One region of the Mixta mediterraneensis genome, then DNA from elsewhere that is predicted to be linked to it. Evidence: predicted binding sites of a transcription regulator. Region 1 holds the regulator's gene; the other holds the start of a gene.
The links. Region 1 encodes PurR, which represses purine synthesis genes. Its sites were predicted from a motif close to CANGCAAACGTTTGCNTG; they were not measured.
Positions count from the first base shown of each region.

Region 2: a site for PurR is predicted at 3,762-3,779, ahead of purM (phosphoribosylformylglycinamidine cyclo-ligase). Genes of this name have one in related genera too.

Region 1 covers NZ_JASUAZ010000010.1:108,585-116,074, forward strand. Annotated here, with positions in the region: gene cfa (cyclopropane fatty acyl phospholipid synthase) at 26-1,174, opposite strand; gene punC (purine nucleoside transporter PunC) at 1,487-2,689, opposite strand; gene punR (DNA-binding transcriptional activator PunR) at 2,797-3,702, shown strand; gene purR (HTH-type transcriptional repressor PurR) at 3,699-4,724, opposite strand; gene cydH (cytochrome bd-I oxidase subunit CydH) at 5,013-5,102, shown strand; gene QRY16_RS09220 (C40 family peptidase) at 5,183-5,953, opposite strand; gene QRY16_RS09225 (Grx4 family monothiol glutaredoxin) at 6,315-6,650, shown strand; gene rnt (ribonuclease T) at 6,689-7,357, opposite strand; partial or broken gene QRY16_RS09235 (VOC family protein) at 7,481-7,490, opposite strand, start outside.
Region 2 covers NZ_JASUAZ010000016.1:1,031-8,520, reverse strand. Annotated here, with positions in the region: gene bepA (beta-barrel assembly-enhancing protease) at 1-486, shown strand, start outside; gene arsC (arsenate reductase (glutaredoxin)) at 492-839, shown strand; gene hda (DnaA inactivator Hda) at 836-1,537, opposite strand; gene uraA (uracil permease) at 1,633-2,916, opposite strand; gene upp (uracil phosphoribosyltransferase) at 2,987-3,613, opposite strand; gene purM (phosphoribosylformylglycinamidine cyclo-ligase) at 3,842-4,882, shown strand; gene purN (phosphoribosylglycinamide formyltransferase) at 4,879-5,517, shown strand; gene pstB (phosphate ABC transporter ATP-binding protein PstB) at 5,558-6,325, opposite strand; gene pstA (phosphate ABC transporter permease PstA) at 6,338-7,490, opposite strand, start outside.

The sequences.
Region 1 (7,490 bases):
CGCCTTTAATTATTTAGCGGAAATATCAGCGAGTGACGCGTAATCCGCCCTCAACCCCGCGACTAAATACCACCTGCCATAACTGAATGTCACGCGCGCGGAAAGCTCCCGCACAGGCATTCAGATAATAAGAGAACATGCGTTTAAAACGGTCACCGTAAGCGTTTTCCAGCTGTGGCCATGCCTGTAAAAATCGCTCATACCAAGCCATCAACGTGGTGTCATAGTCGGCGCCAAAGTTGTGCCAGTCTTCCATAATGAAATGCGGTTCGCTGGCGTCGGCGATATGACGAACAGAAGGCAGACATCCATTGGGGAAGATATATTTATCGATCCAGGGATCGACATTCATATCTGTTTTAATGGCGCCGATGGTATGCAGTAAGAAAATACCGTCAGGTTTTAAATTACGATCAACCGTATCAAAGTAGGTCGCATAGTTTTTAGGCCCAACAGGTTCGAACATTCCGACGGAAACGATGCGATCAAATTGCTGATTAAGGTCACGATAATCTTGTAGCAAAATGGTGACGTTTAGCCCTTCACAGCGCTGCTGAGCAAGCTTTTGTTGTTCGGCCGAAATGGTTACGCCATGTACGTTGACGCCATAATGACGTGCCGCGTAAGCAGCAAGACCGCCCCATCCGCAACCAATATCCAGTAACGACATACCCGGCTCAAGCTGCAGTTTACGGCAAATCATATCTAGTTTGGCTTCCTGAGCCGCGTCTAATGTCGAAGCTTCTTTCCAGTAAGCACAAGAATATTGCATGTAAGGATCGAGCATCAGCGAAAACAGGTCATTTCCTAAATCGTAATGCTCTTTACCAACAATCCACGCACGTTTTTTGGATTGCAGATTTGTTAAGCGCGCGGCAGCGATACGTAAAGTATCTTTAAAATGGTGAGGCAGTTTTTGATCAAGCTTATGCTTAAGGACGTGATGGAAAAACATATCCAGCCTTTCGCATTCCCACCAGCCGTCCATATAGCTTTCGCCCAAACCGAGCGAGCCTTCCTGCAAAACACGCTTGAAAAAATCAGGGTTGTTTATCTGAATATCCCAAGGGCGAGAGCCATTGATTTCAATATCTGCTTGTTCCAGTAGTTCGTGGACGATGCGATACCAATGGTTTTCTTCAAGGCTCACTTCTTCTATACACGATGAACTCATAGCTTCTCCATCACCTGTTCAACCTGAACCTGAGAAAAAGAATAGTCAATTTCTCCAGAGTTGTGAGAAAAGTCACGGAAGGGTCCGTGCGTCAAGTATCCGACGTATTACAGAGGCGTGAAAACAGAACAACTTCAGTCTGGCACCATCAAAATTAAAACCGTGCAGACGCCATCCCAGCGACAAAGTCGCCAAAAAACAGGCTCATATATTATTGATTTGTTGCGTATTTATTGACCCAGATGAGTATATTCTCACGTGAGTCAATATTCAACGACTTATTGTTAGGACGCTATCTAAAAAATCATTGCCTTAGTGATTATCCTGGCAAACGGATTTTGCTGAAGCAATATCAGTTTGTGCGCTGGCCTGATGCTGTAGCTTGTAACCCAGCCACGCCAGCACAACGGTCAGCGCCATAATCAGCGTAGCGGCAGGTAAAGCGTGCTGTAAGCCGGCAGAAACGGCCAGGCTGGCGATAAAACATAAGCCTAACTGGAGCGTATTTTGGAGTGCAGCGGCTTTACCGGTTGCATGGGGAAAAGGCAGCAGGGCGCTGGATACCACAATCGGGTAAATAGCTCCGTTTGCCAGCGCCATACCGCAGAAAGGCAGTAATAGCGTAGTCAAATTGTTAAGTTCGGCGAGAGCAACGGCAAACAGCACCATTATGCTCAGGCTATAGAGCACTAACAGCCAGGGAAGCAAACGCGCGCCGTTAAAACGATTCAGCAGCGCGCGGCAGCCAAAACCACCCGTCAGGAAAGCGAGCGTTTGTGGAATATAGCTCAGACCAATATCTGCTGGCGTTAATCCGATATGAGCCAGGATAAACGGTGAACCCGTTAGCCAGGCAAAAAAGCTGGCTGAGCAGGCAGAATAGATCAGGATATTGCCGCTAAACACCCGCGAGCGAAGCAGTGAAAGAAAGCCCGGTTGGCGATGCTTTTCTCTGATGTCTGTCGATCTGGCGGGTAAACGCAAAGTAACGGCAATAAGGACCAGAGCAATGACCATTAACACTAAAAAAATTGAACGCCAGTGAAAATGGCTGATAAGCCATGCGCCAAACAGGGGCGCTAACGCCGGCGAAAGCGCGACTAAAGGCATAATGGTGGCAAAGACTTTATTCGCACGCGCCTGCGGATAGCGATCAACCACCAAAGCCTGCCAGCTGACTGCGGCAGCACACACTCCCACCGCCTGAATAAAACGCAGCGCCAACATAAAAATGACGTCCGTAACCCACAACATCCCTGCGCATCCAAAGGCGAAGATCGCCAGACCTGCCAGTAAAACCGGTTTTCGCCCGATCCTGTCTGATATGGGGCCCCAGAACAGTTGCGCACAGGCAAAGCCCGCAAGGAATAAGCTCATACTGGCGCTAATGATGCCAGGCGAGGTAGCAAAGGTTTGCTGCATCACGCCGAAAGCGGGAAGGTACATATCGGTTGCCAGAAAGCCCAGCATGCTGAGTAAGGCGAGGTAAGGGATAAATCCTTTATTTGATAACATCTGATTCTCATTTTTGCAGAGTGAACGCGGCAGAGTGTAGAAGGTGCATTAAACGCTGTGAAACGCTAATATTTGTCTTAACCTGTTAAAATTTTTGAAGGCAGATTATGTGGTCCGAATATGCGCTTGAAGTCGTGGACGCGGTAGCACGGGGCAGGAGTTTTAGCGCCGCTGCGCAAGAGCTACATCGTGTACCTTCTGCCATTAGCTATACGGTACGCCAGCTTGAAACCTGGCTGGCGGTGCCGTTATTCGAACGTCATCATCGTGAAGTGGTTTTAACGCCAGCCGGTGAACATTTTGTCCGGGAAGGGCGAAGTGTTATCAAAAAAATGCTTGCGACCCGGCGTCAATGTCAGCAGCTGGCAAATGGCTGGCGGGGCCAGTTAAGCATTGCGATTGATTGCATTGTAAAACCTGAGCGAACGCGACAACTGGTGAAAGATTTTTACCGCCATTTCCCCGATATGGAACTGATCATCAGTTATGAAGTATTCAATGGGGTATGGGACGCCTTAGCAGATAGCCGCGTCGACGTGGCGATTGGCGCTACGCAGGCCATTCCCGTGGGAGGACGTTTCGCCTTTCAGGATATGGGCGCAATTAACTGGCGCTGCGTGGTTCAGCGCGATCACCCTTTAACGCTCGCCAGTGAGCTGGATGATGATACGTTGCGTAGCTGGCCGTCACTTGTCCTGGAAGATACGTCGCGCGCGCTGCCGCGGCGTATGACCTGGACGCTAGATAATCAGCGTCGGGTGGTGGTGCCGGAATGGCAAACCGGGCTGGATTGTGTATTGGCAGGTTTATGTGTAGCGATGGTGCCAGGGCATCTGGCTCGTCCACTACTTGACGCCGGTAAGCTTGTCGAGCTAACGCTACCGATGGCTTTTCCAGAGAGTCCGTGCTGCGTGAGTTGGGCAGAAGATCGCGCATCACCGGCGCTGGGTTGGTTGCTCAGCTATTTAGGTGATGCGCAAACACTTAATCAGGAATGGTTAAGCGAGAATTAACGGCGATAATCGCGAAAAGGGCCGTAGCCTACCGAGCGGCGTTCAATCAGTGTCGGATGGACTTCAATGGTTTGTGACTCTTCGCGTTTGCTGGTAATACGATCCAACAACATTTCCAGCGCTTTTTCACCTAGCTGCGCCTTGGGTTGGTGTACGGTAGTTAACGCCGGGGTGAAGTAGCGCGCGTTGCGTACGTTGTCATAGCCGATAACGGAAATGTCCTGCGGTACGCGCAGGCCCATTTCATCTGCTGCGCAAATGGCCCCCATCGCCATTATATCGCCGCCACAAAATACGGCTGTCGGGCGTTGTTTTTGCGAGAGAATCTGCTGCATGGCCTGATAACCTGATTCGGGTTCAAAATCTCCCTGGACTATCCACTCAGCACGCGGTTGGATGTTGGCTTCCTGAAGGGCTTTTAAGAAGCCTGCATGACGCCCACCGCCGGTATTACGTTCTAACTGTCCGGGAATCGCTCCAATATCGCGATGGCCGCGTTCAATCAAATAGCGCCCGGCAAGATAGCCGCCCTGGAAAGCGTTATCCAACACGGTATCGGTAAAGTCAGCGCGTGATTCGCCCCAGTCCATGACCACCATGGGAATATTTCGATTCTCTTCCAGCATCTTCAACAGATCGTCTGGATATTCGGAACACATCACTAATAAACCATCGACGCGCTTTTGCGCCATCATTGATAAATAAGCACGCTGCTTATGCAAGCCATTGTGTGCGTTACCTAAAATCAGGGTGTAACCTTTCTCAAAACAGTGATTTTCAATGGCTTCAATAATTTCTGCGAAGTAAGGCGCCTCGCTGGAAGTCGCAAGCAATCCCAGCGTTTTGGTGTGATTAACTTTCAGACTACGCGCCACAGCGCTTGGCGAATAGTGCAGCTCCTTGATGGCTTGCCAGACGGTATTGCGCGTTTCTTCTGCCACAAAACGCGTTTTATTGATGACGTGTGAGACGGTGGTGGTCGATACTCCCGCTCGTTTCGCCACATCTTTAATTGTTGCCATGAAAAAGAGACTCCTGAACTTATCTTAACCTATTGATAAGTATCATGTTAAACGATTGCGTCGGCTGAGGTTTTTGCCCACCAAAATGCAATTTTTTTGCCTGTGATCTGGCGTCTGGATAGGTAAAAATGCCAAAAAAGACGGTGAACGGAACCGACGTTGCGCATGTTGCGCATGTTGCGCAACAAAAACAGGATTCTAACAAGGCTGAGCGGATAAAACGAGATTTTTACCGGACCTTATGGGAAAATGCAGTATCCCTACAATCTGTGTGGCTAAGGAGAGGTGATGAGTACCGATATAAAACTGGCGTTGATGACGAGCGGCGCAGCGCTGCTAATGATTCTGGCATTTAGCTTTACCGCCATTCTGCACTAATACAAAAGCCGGATAACGGAGCGTCTGCCTGGGAGGGCCACTCTGTCATCCGGCTTCTTCTGCCTGCGAAGGCAAATACCTCAGCGAATGGTTTTTGGCGTCATCATACGACGCGCACCAATATAGTGCCGCTGCCAGTAATCTTCACCCAATGCGCTAATCTGTATGTCTTTGCCGGTGCGCGGCGACTGAATAAATTTACCGTTGCCTAAATAGACGCCAACGTGATCGGCGGTGCCGCGTCCGTTAATACGGAAAAAGACCAGATCACCTTTCTCCAGCAATTCGCGCTTAACCGGTGCTGCATCACGCAGATGATACATTTCGTTCGCGGTACGGGGAATTTTGAACTTCAGTAAATCTTTGTAGGCGTACCAGACTAAGCCGCTGCAATCAAAGCCGGTATGCGGCGATACGCCACCCCATTGATACGGTTTACCCAGCTGTCCCATTAATTTCGCCATCGCGGTTGCGCGCGCTTTTTGATAACGCTGACGGTGAGATTTGCTCATTCTGAGGGTGCTGATGTCATTAATTTCATTCACGATTTTCGTTGATCGAGATTGACCGTGACGCTTGCTGGAAAGTTTATGCGTATTTTTTTGAGTGGCGGCGTTAACTGCGGCTACGGCCGCTCGCTTTTTTTTCAGTTTAAGTTTCTGAACGGTAACCTGGCGAGATTTCTTCACGGTACTTTTCACCGGACGACGCTTGCGCCGCTCGTCTTCACGCGCACTTTTTTTCTCTGCTTTATGCTGACTGGCATTAACCGGCATCTGCGGGGAAGCAGAGGCGACGTTAAAAAACAGTTGGGCAAAAGCCAGGATGAAAAGCGTAATCAGTAAACGCATAGTCCGGTTATAAGTTGTGCTGTCAGGTTAAAAAGGCCATAACAGAGTTAGAAAATTCTGATCCGCGATCAGGGCCGAAGCAATTTTAGACCAGTTTTTTTTAAAAAAGTAAGTCCTTTTTCTATTAATCTGTTCGCCGCGTTAATTTGGGGTTAAAATGTGCAATTTCAGTGGTTTATATCAGCGAAATTATTGCTAATTATTAATGTATCCATGCCAGTCTGTGAAACAGAGAATTATCGCTGACTAAACGAAGCAACCTGCGTGGCGATTTAACCTCAGCGGCTGCAAAATCCCGTTTTCAGTCCGGGGACGAAGTCGCTACAATAAACAAACACGAAATGACGAATTAAGGAAGGCAATTATGAGTACTGTAGAAAAAATTCAGCGCCAGATCGCAGAAAACCCGATCCTGCTGTATATGAAAGGTTCGCCGAAACTGCCGAGCTGTGGTTTCTCTGCTCAGGCGGTGCAGGCGCTGTCAGCCTGCGGTGAGCGTTTCGCTTACGTGGATATTCTGCAGAATCCAGACATTCGTGCGGAACTGCCGAAATACGCGAACTGGCCAACTTTCCCACAGCTGTGGATTGATGGCGAGCTGGTCGGCGGTTGTGACATTATTGTTGAGATGTTCCAGCGTGGCGAACTGCAATCGCTAATCAAAGAAACCGCTGAGAAGTTTAAAGAAGCGGAATAATACGAAAGGCCGACCACAGTCGGCCTTTTTACTGTCAGCTAGTCAGCGGTGTTCTCTGCCACATCTCCTTGCGCAAACGGCAAAGGCCATCCGCCAAGCCGCTTCCAGCGATTAACCAGTTCACAAAACAGCGTCGCGGTTTGTTCGGTATCATAGAGCGCAGAATGCGCCTGGGTACTGTCAAAATCCATGCCTGCCGCTTTACACGCTTTCGCTAATACCGTTTGACCTAAGACTAATCCGCTTAACGCAGCGGTATCAAAAGTAGCAAAAGGATGGAAAGGGTTGCGCTTCAGACTCGCTCGCCCGGCGGCGGCGTTCATAAAGTTGAGGTCAAAGGTTGCATTATGCGCCACCATAATGGCGCGATTGCAGCCGGTATCTTTGATACCTTTTCGCACCATTTTAAAAATGGCATGCAGTGCGTCATATTCGTTAACGGCACCACGCAGAGGATTGTGCGGGTCAATGCCGGTAAACGCTAACGCCTCGGGATGTAATAACGCCCCTTTAAAAGGTTCAACGTGGAAATGCATTGTCTGGTCGAGGTGGATCCAGCCATCTTCATCCATTTTCAGCGTCGTTGCGGCAATCTCCAGTAGCGCATCGGTTTGTGCGTTGAAGCCAGCAGTTTCAACATCGATCACTACCGGATAAAAGCCACGGAAGCGTTGGTTGAGCGCGTTTAGGGAATTCGATTCAGACATCAGGATCTCATTGCAGAAAAAGGGCAGCGCGCATTATGGCAAAAAACAGCGTTGGGTGCAGCAGGTCACCAGAGGAAGGAGAGAACGTCAGCCTGCCGGAAATGACAGGCTGAATCGTCAGGCTTAGTTGCCG
Region 2 (7,490 bases), on a different contig from region 1:
GCTGCGAAAAAAATCATCGCCCCATTGCTGGCGAAACAGCCCGGCAACGTTTGGTTGCTAGATATTATGTCGGACATTGATATTGGGCTGAATCAACCGCAGCAGGCAATAATCATGCTGAATAACGCCAGCGGAGCAAAAAACAGTCCGGTGGTGCAGCTTAACCTTGCTAACGCTTACGTCGAAGCGAAACAACCCGCCAACGCCAGCCGCATTCTTAACCGTTATACCTGGACGAATAAAGATGACCCAAATGGCTGGGATTTACTGGCGCAGGCATCGGCACAACAGGGTTTGAGTGATGAAGAACTGTCGGCGCGCGCTGAAAGCCTGGCCCTGAATGGCCAGCTCGATCAGGCGATTTCCGCATTGAGCAGAGCCAGCGCGCAGGTGCCGCTCGGCAGCCTGAAGCAGGCGCGTTACGATGCTCGCATCGACCAGTTACGTCAGTTACAACAACGTTTTAAGCAGTATCAAAAAGGATAACGATTATGGTGACCATTTATCACAACCCGCGCTGCAGTAAGAGTCGCGAAACGCTGGCGCTGTTAAAAGAGCAAGGTATTGAACCAGACGTGGTGCTTTATCTGGAAACCCCGCCAGACCGCGAAACACTGCAAATTTTGCTGAAAAAACTCGGCATGACCAGCGCACGTCAGCTGATGCGTACAAAAGAGGAGATGTACAAAACATTAGCGCTTAGCGAAAGCGATAAAAGTGAAAGCGCGTTGATCGCGGCGCTGGTTGAGCACCCCAGACTGATTGAACGTCCGATTGTGATCAATGGCGAGCAGGCACAGCTGGGGCGACCGCCAGAAGCGGTGCTGAAGATCCTTTAAAGGCCAAGCGTCTCTTTCACAAAGGGAATGGTGAGTTTGCGCTGGGCGCTGATGGAAGCGCGATCAAGGCGATCCAGCGTTTCAAACAGCGTACGCATTTCACGATCGAGTCGCTTAAGCAGAAAGCGGCCCACATCTTCTGGCAGTTCAAATCCACGTAATCCGGCTCGCAGCTGTAACGCCTGTAGTTTGTCTTCGTCAGAAAGCGGCTGTAAACGGTAGATTTGTCCCCAGTCAAGGCGCGAAGCCAAATCGGGAAGTTGCAAATTGAGTTGACGTGGCGGCCGGTCGCCGGTAATCAGCAGGCGCGTATTACCCGTTTCCAGAATGCGATTATAGAGATCAAAAATCGCCATCTCCCATTCGGCTTCACCCGCAATGCACTCGATGTTGTCAATACACACCAGAGCCAGCTGTTCCATGCCATCTAACACTTCTGGCACAAACCAGGTGCGCTTATCCAGCGGTACATAGCCGACCGCTTCACCGCGAGCCGACATTTCGGCGCATGCGGCGTGCAGCAGATGGCTGCGCCCTCCGCCTTCGCGTGACCAGAAATAGAGATAGCTGCCATGATGTTGACTGAGTGCACCTTTTAACGCGGCAATCAGCGACGGGTTTTCCCCCGGCCAGAAGCTGGCAAAGGTTTCGTCGTCAGGTAAATAAAGTGGCAATGACAATTGTGCCGGCGTGTTCAGAAGCACCTCAGCAAGCGAACAAGCTAAAAAACCGGGGCAGTCTACCACAGTTTTTAAAAAGAGATGAATGAGGCTTCCCTGCCCCGATGTTGACCTTAATGGCTGCCTTTTTCTTCGGTATCCAGCACTACTTCTTCCGGGCGCAGCAGTGAGATAACACGAAAGATTAATGCCAGCCCAATGCCAACAAGGGTTGCCAGCGCCATACCTTTCAGTTCTGCTGCACCGAGGTGTATTTTTGCGCCGCTCACGCCAATGATCAGGATAACGGACGTCAGGATCAGATTTTGCGCTTTGTTGTAATCCACTTTAGATTCGATCAGCACACGAATACCTGAAGCTCCGATTACGCCATACAGCAGTAACGATACCCCGCCCATCACCGGCACCGGTATTGCCTGAATGACAGCCGCCAGTTTGCCGACGCAGGAAAGCAGAATGGCAAAAATCGCCGCGCCGCCAATCACCCATGTACTGTAAACGCGGGTAATCGCCATCACACCGATATTCTCACCATAGGTCGTGTTCGGCGTTGAACCAAAAAAGCCGGAAATCATCGTCGATAAGCCGTTAGCAAACATTGAACGATGCAGGCCTGGATCGCGAATTAAATCCTTCTTCACGATATTTGCTGTCACTACCAGGTGTCCAACATGCTCGGCAATCACCACCAGCGCGGCAGGCAGAATGGTCAGCATCGCCACCCATTCAAAGCGCGGGGTATAAAACGTTGGCAGCGCAAACCACGGCGCATTATAGACGCCGCTCCAGTCAACAATACCCATAAAGAACGAGAGCCCGTAGCCGACCAACACTCCAATCAGGATAGGAATAATGGCGAGAAAGCCCCGAAACAGCACCGAACCAAATACCGTGACCGCCAGCGTGACGAGAGAAATGATCACTGTTTTGCTGTCTGGCGAACTGCCTTCGGCAGGCAGCAAACCAGCCATATTTGCCGCCACGCCCGCCAGCTCCAGGCCGATAACCGCGACAATTGCTCCCATCGCCGCTGGCGGAAACATCACGTCGATCCAGCCGGTGCCGGCTTTTTTTACGATCAGCGCGACGATGCAAAACAGCAGGCCGCAGAGAATAAAACCGCCCAGCGCCACTTCATAACCCAGCGGTAACAGCAACAGCACCGGCGAAATAAAGGCAAAGCTCGAACCCAGATAGGCCGGAATTTTGCCTTTACAGATGAAAAGGTATAACAGTGTGCCGATACCATTAAACAGCAATACCGTGGCCGGATTAATGTGAAATAAAATCGGCACCAGGACAGTTGCACCAAACATGGCGAACAGATGTTGCAGGCTGAGTGGAATGGTTTGCAGTAGCGGCGGTCGTTCGCTAACGCCAATGGCGCGACGAGTCATCATGTATCCCCTTGAGATGTGTGGTGCTTTTTTGTCAAAAAAAAGCCGACTCTCTGGTCGGCTATTCACTTTATTTGGTTCCGAAAATCTTGTCTCCGGCGTCGCCCAGACCCGGAATGATGTAGCCTTTTTCGTTCAGGCCCTGATCGACAGAGGCGGTATACAGCTCAACGTCAGGATGGGCTTTTTCCAGGGCGGCAATACCCTCCGGCGCAGCCACTAACACCAGCACTTTAATGCTGTTGCAACCCGCTTTTTTCAGCAGGTCGATGGTAGCAATCATCGAACCACCGGTTGCTAACATTGGATCAACCACCAGCGCTAAGCGCTCTTCAATATTAGAGGCCAGCTTCTGGAAATAGGGCACCGGCTCCAGCGTCTCTTCATCACGATACACGCCAACTACGCTAATACGCGCGCTCGGAACATGTTCCAGTACGCCTTCCATCATGCCAAGGCCGGCACGCAGAATAGGTACAACGGTGATTTTTTTGCCTTTGATTTGATCGACCTGCACCGGGCCGTTCCAGCCCTCAATGGTAACGCTTTCGGTTTCCAGATCGGCGGTGGCTTCATAGGTCAGCAGGCTGCCGACTTCTGAGGCCAGCTCACGGAAACGCTTCGTGCTGACATCATGCTCACGCATCAGACCCAGTTTATGTTTGACCAGCGGGTGTTTGACTTCCACGATCTTCATTGGTGTTCTCCCGGAATGAGTTGAGCTAAAAAAAATCGCGGGATTATACCGCCTTTTCGGCTTTGCGCCATATGTCCTTGCACTGGTCGGTAATTTTTGCCGCGACAAATTAAGGATTGATGAAAATCGCATGGCGCGCAATCTGAGGCTCGCAAACGTTTACCTGCGCTGGTAGAATTGCCGCGCTTTATTTTAACCACCAACCGCAACTCGCGTGGGGACCTCGCAGTGACCGACAAGACCTCTCTCAGCTACAAAGACGCCGGTGTTGATATTGATGCTGGTAACGCTCTGGTTGACCGTATTAAAGGCGTAGTGAAAAAAACGCGTCGCCCGGAAGTTATGGGTGGCCTGGGCGGTTTCGGTGCGCTTTGTGCGTTGCCGCAGAAATACCGCGAACCCGTGCTGGTCTCCGGCACCGACGGCGTGGGCACTAAGCTACGTCTGGCGATGGATCTGAAGCACCACGATGCTATTGGCGTTGATCTGGTGGCGATGTGTGTCAACGATCTGGTGGTGCAAGGGGCTGAACCTTTATTCTTCCTGGATTACTATGCAACCGGCAAGCTGGACGTTGAAACCGCGTCTGCGGTGATCACCGGTATCGCCGAAGGATGTCTACAGTCGGGCTGTGCGCTGGTGGGCGGTGAAACCGCTGAAATGCCGGGCATGTATCACGGCGAAGATTATGACGTTGCGGGTTTCTGTGTCGGCGTGGTTGAGAAGTCCGAAATTATCGACGGCAGCAAAGTGCAGGACGGCGATGTACTGATTGCACTCGGCTCAAGCGGCCCGCACTCCAACGGTTATTCGCTGGTGCGTAAGATCCTTGACGTCAGTAACACCGATCCGCTGACTGAACAGCTGGACGGTAAACCGCTGGCCGATCATCTGCTTGAACCTACCCGTATTTACGTGAAAAACATCCTTAGCCTGATCGCGCAAATTGACGTCCATGCTATTGCGCACCTGACCGGTGGCGGCTTCTGGGAAAATATCCCACGCGTACTGCCTGATAATACCCAAGCCGTGATTGACGAGAAAAGCTGGCAATGGCCTTCGGTGTTCAACTGGATGCAGCAGGCAGGCAATGTCAGCCGTCACCAAATGTATCGCACCTTTAACTGCGGCGTGGGCATGGTGATTGCGCTGAGTCCGGCGGATGCTGACAAAGCGGTTGAGCTGATGAGCGCAGCCGGTGAAAAAGCGTGGAAAATCGGCGTGATTAAAGCGTCTGACGCCGAAGAGCGTGTGGTTATTCAGGCATGAAGAAACTGGTTGTACTGATTTCCGGCAGCGGAACCAACCTTCAGTCCATCCTTGACGCCTGCGCAAGCGGGCGCATTCATGGCCGTGTCGCTGCTGTGTTCAGCAATAAAGCGTCTGCCTATGGTTTAACCCGTGCCCAGCAAGCTGGCGTGCCGACCCTGTCGTTAGCCGCCAGCAATTTTGCCGATCGCGAAGCTTTTGATCGCCAGCTGATTGCCGAAATCGACGCGTATGCGCCGGATCTGGTGGTGCTGGCCGGTTATATGCGCATCCTGAGCAGCGCTTTTGTTGCGCGCTATCACGATCGTTTACTGAATATCCACCCTTCCCTGCTGCCGAAATATCCTGGCCTGCATACCCATCGTCAGGCGCTGGAGAACGGCGATACCGAACACGGCACGTCAGTGCATTTCGTTACCGATGAGTTGGACGGTGGCCCGGTTATTCTACAGGCGCGGGTGCCGGTGCTTGCCGGAGACAGCGAGGAAGCGATTACCGGGCGCGTACAGCAGCAAGAACATGTTATTTACCCGCAGGTCATTAACTGGTTTATTGAAGGACGACTCGTGATGCGTGACGGCAAAGCCTGGCTGGATGGCAAGCCGTTGCCGCCACAAGGCTGCGATCGCGCCTGATTTTCCAGGGAGAAGCGCACGCTTCTCCTTTATTGCTTCCTTAACCGTAGCGCCCGGTAATGTAATCTTCAGTACGACGTACCTGCGGCGTGGTAAAAATCCGGTCGGTTTCATCAAACTCTATCACCGCTCCATTGTGCATAAACGCGGTGTAATTCGACACGCGCGACGCCTGCTGCATATTGTGCGTCACCAGCACCAGCGTGAAGTGCTGCCTGAGCGTGGTCATCAGCTCTTCAATCACCAGCGTGGAGATCGGATCCAGCGCCGAGGTTGGTTCATCCAGCAATAATACTTCCGGCTCGATAGCGATAGCCCTGGCGATCACCAGGCGCTGCTGCTGACCAGTTGAAAGCGCCAACGCATTCTGCCCCAACTGATCTTTCACTTCGCTCCACAGCGCTGCGGCGCGCAGCGCACGCTCACAGGCTTCATTCAGCACCCGCTTATCACGCACGCCCTGTAAGCGCAGGCCATAAACCACATTTTCGTAAATGGATTTTGGAAACGGATTTGGCCGCTGAAACACCATACCGACGCGACGGCGTAGCGCGGACAGATCCTGATTCGGATGCATAATGTCTTGTTGATCGAGCAGCACTTCGCCTTCGATACGGCAATTATCGATCACATCGTTCATGCGATTAAAACAGCGTAGCAGTGTCGATTTGCCACAGCCCGAAGGTCCGATAAGGGCCGTGATACGATTTTTCGGCACCTGCAACGAGATACCTTGCAGTGCCTGACGCTCGCCGTACCACAGAGAGAGTTGATTTACGCTCAGCGCGATGTCAGTTTCGGGCATCATAGACATAACCTGTTATTGAGTCATAAGACGATAGCGCTCGCGCAGGCGGTGACGCAGACCCATCGCCAACAGATTGAGCGACAGAATGATCAGCACCAGCAGCAGCGCGGTGGCAAACACCAGCGGTCGATCGGCTTCAATATTGGGGCTTTGAAACGCTAAATCGTAAATCTGGAAACCCAGGTGCATAAATTTACGATCAAGATGCAGATACGGGAACACCGCATCCGCAGGCAGCTCTGGCACCATTTTCACCACGCCCACCAGCATCAACGGGGCAGTTTCACCGGCAGCGCGCGCTACCGCTAAAATCAAACCGGTCAGCATCGCCGGAATTGCCATGGGTAACACTATCTTCCATAAGGTTTCCGCCTGCGTTGCGCCCAACGCCAAAGAACCCTGACGCAGGCTGTCAGGAATGCGTGATAGCCCCTCTTCCGTGGCGACAATTACCACCGGCAACGTCAGTAAGGCCAGCGTCAGGGCCGCCCATAACAGACCTGGCGTACCAAAGGTCGGATTTGGCAACGCATTGCTATAAAACAGTTGGTCGATTGTGCCGCCCACGCCCCAGACAAAGAAACCCAGACCGAAAACGCCATAAACAATCGACGGCACGCCTGCCAGATTCACAACCGCAATGCGCACCAGCCGCGTTAACGCGTTGCGTCCGGCATATTCATGCAGCCAGACGGCGGCAATCACCCCGAGCGGCATCACCACCACCGACATCAGCAACACCATCAACACGGTGCCAAATATAGCCGGAAACGCCCCGGTTTCGCTTTCGCCGTCAGCGGGAGAATCGCTTACGAAATGCCAGATTTGCTGCAAAAAGTGCAGCACCTTTTCTTTCAGATTAAGCGCGTTAGGTTTCCAGACGTCGATAATTTGCGACAGCGGAATGGCGTGGTCGTTGCCCTGTACATCGCGCAAGATTAAAACGTCTCGCTGGCTTTCATGCTGTAAGCTCGCCAGGGTCGCGCTGAGTTTTTCAAAACGGCGCTGCAACGCAGCCTGATTGGCCTGATATTCTGATTGCGTCTGCAAATCGAACTGTTTTGCCTGGCGTTGCCGCCCGGCCTGCTCTTTCAGCATTTCCAGCTGATTATTGAGCCGCGCCATATCAATCCGACGAATGTGATTTATCTGCCGCACCAGGGCA